2 regions of the Serratia sp. HNCC26DJ206 genome follow, and region 1 is predicted to be linked to the other one. Evidence: predicted binding sites of a transcription regulator. Region 1 holds the regulator's gene; the other holds the start of a gene.
What was found. Region 1 encodes PurR, which represses purine synthesis genes. Its sites were predicted from a motif close to CANGCAAACGTTTGCNTG; they were not measured.
Positions count from the first base shown of each region.

Region 2: a site for PurR is predicted at 1,328-1,345, ahead of gcvT (glycine cleavage system aminomethyltransferase GcvT). Genes of this name have one in related genera too.

Region 1 covers NZ_JBXUGP010000028.1:61,086-64,502, forward strand. Annotated here, with positions in the region: gene punC (purine nucleoside transporter PunC) at 1-530, opposite strand, end outside; gene punR (DNA-binding transcriptional activator PunR) at 645-1,571, shown strand; gene purR (HTH-type transcriptional repressor PurR) at 1,552-2,577, opposite strand; gene cydH (cytochrome bd-I oxidase subunit CydH) at 2,900-2,989, shown strand; gene sodB (superoxide dismutase [Fe]) at 3,049-3,417, opposite strand, start outside.
Region 2 covers NZ_JBXUGP010000003.1:26,653-30,069, reverse strand. Annotated here, with positions in the region: gene ubiI (FAD-dependent 2-octaprenylphenol hydroxylase) at 1-964, shown strand, start outside; gene gcvT (glycine cleavage system aminomethyltransferase GcvT) at 1,499-2,596, shown strand; gene gcvH (glycine cleavage system protein GcvH) at 2,626-3,012, shown strand; gene gcvP (aminomethyl-transferring glycine dehydrogenase) at 3,105-3,417, shown strand, end outside.

The DNA of each region.
Region 1 (3,417 bases):
AACAACAAGACAGCGATACCCAGCAACACCGCAAAGATCGCTCGCCAGCCCATATGGTTCAGCAGCCAGGCACCGACCAGCGGGGCCAGTGCCGGAGAAAGCGCAACCAATGGCATGATAGTGGCGAAAATGCGGTTAACTTTACCATCGCGATAGCGATCCACCACGATGGCCTGCCAGGTTACAGCGGCAGAGCAGACCCCAATCGCCTGGATGAAACGCAATGACCACAGTTGCACGGCATTTTGCACCCACAGCATCCCCAGGCAGCCGAGAGCAAACAACGCCAGACCAAACAGCAGAACTGGCTTGCGGCCCAGCTTATCGGAAAGCGGTCCCCACACCAGTTGGGCAAAGGCGAAGCCAGCCAGAAAGATACTCAGGCTGGCGCTGATGGCACCGGCGGAGATTTGCAAATCCTGTTGCATGGCACCAAAGGCGGGTAGATACATATCGGTGGCCAGATAGCCCAGCATACTCAGGCCGGCGAGATAAAACATAAATCCAAAACTTTGCATGGTATTTCTCATTAACATTTTCTTATTGCAGGTTTTTTAGCGCCGGCCAGTGTATCCGGCTGGATCTCTGCTTGTGAAACGGTAATATTTGCTAGGTGCTGTTAAAAAAATTGAAGGCAAAAAGAGATGTGGTCTGAATATTCGCTCGATGTCGTTGATGCGGTAGCGCGCACCGGCAGTTTTAGCGCGGCAGCACAGGAGCTGCACCGTGTGCCGTCTGCGGTAAGCTATACCGTGCGGCAACTGGAACAATGGCTGGCAGTGCCGCTGTTTGAACGCCGCCATCGCGATGTGGAACTGACGCCTGCCGGTGCGCTGTTTGTAAAAGAAGCGCGTACTGTTATCAAAAAAATGCTTGATACGCGTCGTCAATGCCAGCAGGTGGCCAATGGTTGGCGCGGGCAGCTAAAAATCGCGGTGGACATCATTGTTAAACCGCAGCGCAGTCGCCAACTGGTGCTGGATTTTTATCGCCACTTCCCCGATGTGGAACTGATGGTGCAACCGGAAGTGTTCAACGGCGTGTGGGACGCGCTGGTGGATGGCCGGGCCGAGATGGCGATCGGTGCCACGCGTGCGGTGCCGGTGGGCGGTGGTTTTGCCTTTCGCGATATGGGTTTTATGAACTGGTTGTGTGTCGTTAGCACGTCACATCCGCTGGCCAGTCTGACCGGTTTGCTGCGCAACGATCAACTGCGGCCATATCCTTCTCTATTGCTGGAGGATACGTCGCGCAACTTGCCCAAGCGAGTGACCTGGTCATTGGATAATCAGCGGCGGCTTACCGTCCCCGACTGGGTTTCCGCTGTAGATTGCCTGCGCAGCGGGTTGTGTGTTGGTATGGTACCCGCGCATCGCGTACTGCCATTGGTACAAAGCGGTGAACTGGTGGCATTGCAATTGCAGGAGCCGTTTCCCGCCAGTGCCTGCTGCCTGACCTGGCAGCAGAACGCACAATCACCGGCGATGGCCTGGCTACTGGAGTATCTAGGGGATAGTGAAACGCTCAACCAGGAGTGGTTGAGCGAAGAGACTAGCGGCGATAATCGATAAATGGGCCATCGGCCACGGAACGGCGTTCGATCAGTTTTGGATGCACTTCAATCACTTGGGATTCTTCACGCTTGCTGATAATGCGATCCAGCAGCATGGTGAAAGCCATTTCCCCCAGGCGCTCTTTCGGCTGGTGGATGGTGGTTAGCGCCGGGGTGAAATAGCGCGCGTTACGCACGTTATCGTAACCGATCACCGAAATATCCTGCGGGACGCGCAGACCCAGTTCGTCGGCGGCGCAGATCGCCCCCATTGCCATAATATCGCCTCCGCAAAATACCGCCGTAGGGCGGTGTTTCTGCGACAGGATCTGGTGCATGGCCTTGTAACCCGAATCGGGTTCAAAATCCCCTTGGACGATCCACTCTTCACGCACCTCAACGTTGGCCTCTTGCAGCGCCTTCAGGAAGCCCTGATGGCGGCCGCCGCCGGTGTTGCGTGATAACTGCCCTGGAATAGCACCGATATCACGGTGGCCACGTTCCAGCAGATAGCGGCCAGCCAGATAACCGCCTTCAAAGGCGTTATCGATAATGGTATCGGTAAAATCACCGCGTGCAGCACCCCAATCCATCACCACCATGGGGATATTGCGATAATCCTCCAGCATGCCCAGTAACTGGTCCGGGTATTCCGAGCACATTACCAGCAGGCCATCAACACGCTTTTGCGCCAGCATCGCCAGGTAGGCACGCTGTTTGTCGAGGTTATTGTGTGAGTTACAAAGGATCAGGGTATAGCCTTTGCTATAGCAGCTGTTCTCTACCGCCTCGATCACTTCAGCAAAGTAGGGCGCTTCACTTGAGGTCGCGAGCAAACCGATCGATTTGGTATGGTTAACCTTCAGGCTGCGTGCGACCGCGCTCGGGGAGTAGTGCAGTTCTTTGATCGCAGCCCGAACGGCCTCTTTTGTTTCTTCGGCGACGAAACGCGTTTTATTGATGACGTGCGAAACGGTGGTGGTGGACACGCCAGCGCGTTTGGCGACATCTTTAATCGTTGCCATGTAAAGAATGACTCCTGAACTCACATGTTATGCCATGTAAGTATGATGTTAATCGTTTGCCTGCATAGATCTCTCTCCAGAGAAGCGGAAGCTGAGTTTTTAGTGCTGAGTTCGTAAGCCGCTTAAACAGGAGGGGCATTTTGCCGGTACGCAGTTGTGAACTGCGGATTTTGTCCCAAATTGACGCAAAGTGGAAGATCTATTCGGCATTATAACTTGGGAAATGATAACAAGATTTTAGTCACGAACTGTGTGAAAATGATTTGACGCATTAATCGTGTGGATTTTATGCTTAGTGAAGCCAATCTGATAGGGAGTCGTTATGGATACCGATTTGAAGATGTCATTGATTACCACCGTTTGTGCTTTAGCAATGATTATTGTTTTCGGTTTTATCGCCGCATTGAACTGATTCATACCAAGAAATAATAAAGGCGCAGCATGCTGCGCCTTGCTATCAACCTCCAGCGATTACGCCAGATTCTTTTCCACGAACGCCCAGTTCACCAATGCCCAGAAGTTCTCCAGGTATTTCGGACGCGCATTGCGGTAGTCGATGTAATAGGCATGTTCCCACACGTCAACGGTCAGCAGCGGTTTGTCTTCACCGGTCAGCGGGGTTGCCGCATTTGAGGTGCTAACGATCGCCAGCGTACCATCCGCCTTTTTCACCAGCCAGGTCCAACCCGCGCCGAAGTTTTTCACGGCGGCATCGGTGAATTGCTCTTTAAAAGCAGCAAAAGAACCAAAGGATTTGGTGATCGCAGCGGCTACTGCGCCCGTTGGCTCGCCGCCACCCTGTGGTGACAGGCAATGCCAGTAGAAGGTGTGGTTCCACAC
Region 2 (3,417 bases), on a different contig from region 1:
GATGGAAGTCTGGGATCGCGACAGTTTTGGCAAAATCGCTTTCCGGGGCGATGAATGTGGCTTCAGCCATTTGGGCCATATCATTGAAAATGAGGTGATTCAGCAGGCGCTGTGGAACAAGGCGCAAGCGCTGGCCGACGTGACGCTGATCGCCCCTGCGGCGTTGAAACAGGTGGCATGGGGCGAGAACGACGCCTTTGTCACGCTGGAAGATGGCCGCATGTTGACCGCCCGCTTGCTGGTGGGTGCCGATGGTGCCAATTCCTGGCTGCGCCAGCATGCCGATATCCCGCTGACCTTCTGGGATTACCGCCACAGCGCTCTGGTGGCCACGATCCGCACTGAAGAGCCACATTTGGCCACGGCGCGCCAGGTTTTTCACGGCGACGGCATTCTGGCCTTCCTGCCATTTAACGATCCGCATCTGAGCTCAATTGTCTGGTCGGTAGCACCAGAAGAAGCGGAACGGCTAAAGCAGCTTGAACCAACAGCGTTTAACCGCGAACTGGCCATGACCTTCGATATGCGTTTGGGCAACTGCGTGCTGGAAAGTGAACGCCTGACCTTCCCGCTTACCGGGCGTTATGCCCGCAGCTTTGCCGCCCATCGTCTGGCGCTGGTGGGGGATGCGGCGCACACCGTGCATCCGCTGGCCGGGCAAGGGGTGAATCTGGGCTTTATGGATGCCGCCGAGCTGATATCCGAGCTCAAGCGCCTGCAACGTCAGGGTAAAGACATCGGCCAGCACCTGTATCTGCGCCGCTATGAGCGCCGCCGCAAACATGGCGCAGCGGTGATGCTGGCCAGTATGCAAGGGTTCCGCGAGCTGTTTGCCGGTAATAACCCAGCCAAAAAACTGCTGCGCGACGTTGGCCTGCGCTTGGCAGACAGCCTGCCGGGCGTGAAGCCTAAGCTGGTGCGCCAGGCGATGGGGCTGAATGATTTGCCTGAGTGGTTGGCATAACCTCGGTACCGAGGCCAGATTCCTGGCCTCTTCGGTTTTATCCTTTTATTTCTCCCGCATTAAAATCCGTTCATTCAGCGGGTCATCATTTCTATTCATTTGAGAAATTCTAATTTCAGTCGGTTTTTACCATTACTTTTTCTAATCCTGTGTTCCATTCTGAAAAGCCAAAACTCTCCAGCTTATCGATTTTTTGTTACATAACTTCGGATTTACACCGCTTTAATTGTGTCTTTTGTGCTTATAAGCGCAGTTTTCCAGTGAAAAACTCTGCACACTGGCGTGGCAATTTACTGGCCTTGAACGAGGTTAAGTATATTTTAACTTATGGTTAACGCATTCGTTCAGTGATAAGTTCAAGGCCAAGGTATCGTTTGCGTCGTGCTGGTTTGCTTCATATGTCAGCGCGGCAATGTGTATTGAGCAGTCAGCGTGCGCCACGCGATCAGGCCCGTGAGACGTTCCACCAGCCACACCTGCCTCATTGCGTAGCAACACCCTGTCTTCGGCTTTTTGAGTGGAAAGAGGGAAAAGATGACAAAGCAAACCCCACTGTACGATCAGCACGTGGCGTGCGGTGCGCGCATGGTCGATTTTCATGGCTGGATGATGCCGCTGCATTACGGCTCTCAGCTTGATGAGCACCACAGGGTGCGCCAGGATGCGGGCATGTTTGATGTTTCCCACATGACCATTGTGGATCTGCACGGTGCCCGTACTCGCGAATTTCTGCGTTATCTGTTGGCGAATGATGTCGCCAAACTCACTCAATCGGGCAAAGCGCTGTATAGCGGCATGCTGAATGCGTCCGGCGGCGTGATTGACGATCTGATCGTTTACTTCTTCACCGAAGATTATTTCCGCCTGGTGGTGAACTCCGCTACGCGCGACAAAGACTTAGCCTGGATCGAACAGCATGCTGCACCCTACGGCGTTGAACTGACGGTGCGTGACGATCTGGCGCTGATCGCGGTGCAAGGCCCGCAGGCCAAAGAGCGTGCTGCCACCTTATTTACCCCGCAGCAAAAGCAGGCCGTGGAAGGCATGAAGCCCTTCTTTGGTGTACAAGCCGGGGATCTGTTTATCGCCACCACCGGTTACACCGGTGAAGCCGGTTATGAAATCGCTCTGCCAAAAGAGCGGGCGGTCGATTTTTGGCAGCAACTGCTGGCCGCTGGCGTCAAGCCCGCCGGGCTGGGGGCGCGTGACACTCTGCGTCTGGAAGCCGGTATGAACCTGTACGGGCAGGAAATGGACGAGGGAATTTCACCGCTGGCCGCCAATATGGGCTGGACCATCGCCTGGGCACCGCAGGATCGCCAGTTTATTGGCCGTGAGGCGTTGGAGCAGCAGTGTGAGCAGGGCACCGAACAACTGGTCGGTTTGATCATGACGGAAAAAGGCGTATTACGTAATGAGTTGCCGGTGCGTTTCACCGATGCAACGGGTCAGGTACATGAAGGTGTGATTACCAGCGGCTCCTTCTCACCGACCTTGGGCTATAGTATTGCGTTGGCGCGCGTGCCTGCCGGTATTGGTGAGCAGGCGGTTGTGCAGATCCGTAACCGGGAAATGCCAGTAAAAGTGACTAAACCTGGTTTTGTGCGCGCCGGTAAGTCCCTGATCAATTAGTTTCTATTTTTCGAAGGAGTAGTAGGTCAATGAGCAATGTGCCATCAGAACTGAAATACGCCGCATCCCATGAGTGGGTGCGTGACGAAGGTAACGGCGAATACGTGGTCGGGATCACCGAGCACGCGCAGGAGCTGCTGGGCGATATGGTATTTGTCGATTTGCCGGAAGTGGGCACCACCGTTTCTGCCGGTGATGATTGTGCCGTAGCGGAGTCCGTGAAGGCCGCTTCGGATATTTATGCGCCAATCAGCGGTGAAGTCATTGCCGTCAATGGCGATCTGGAAGTCTCTCCAGAGCTGGTCAACAGCGAGCCGTATGGCGATGGCTGGCTGTTTCGCATCAAGGCTTCTGATGAAGCTGAGCTGGACGATCTGCTAGATGCAGATGCGTATCAAGCCTCCATCGAAGAGTAATCAGTTTAACGCCCCGCATGTGACTCCACTGCGGGGCGTTTTGCAGTTCAGGCGCTATCCCGTACCCCGCAAGCATTCAGGAATTCGTAGCAATGACCCAGACACTTAGCCAACTTGAACACAGCGAAGCGTTTATCGAACGCCACATCGGCCCTTCTGCAGAGCAACAGCAGCAGATGCTGGATGCGGTGGGCGCACGCACGCTCAGCGCGCTTATCCAACAGATTGTGCCAGCAGACATTCAACTGCCTGGGCCACCGCCGGTGGGCGATGCGGTCACTGAACATCAGGCATTGGCCGAGTTGAAGGCGATTGCTGCACAGAATCAGCGCTACAAATCCTATATTGGTATGGGCTACAGCGCGGTGCTGACACCGCCGGTGATCCTGCGCAATATGCTGGAGA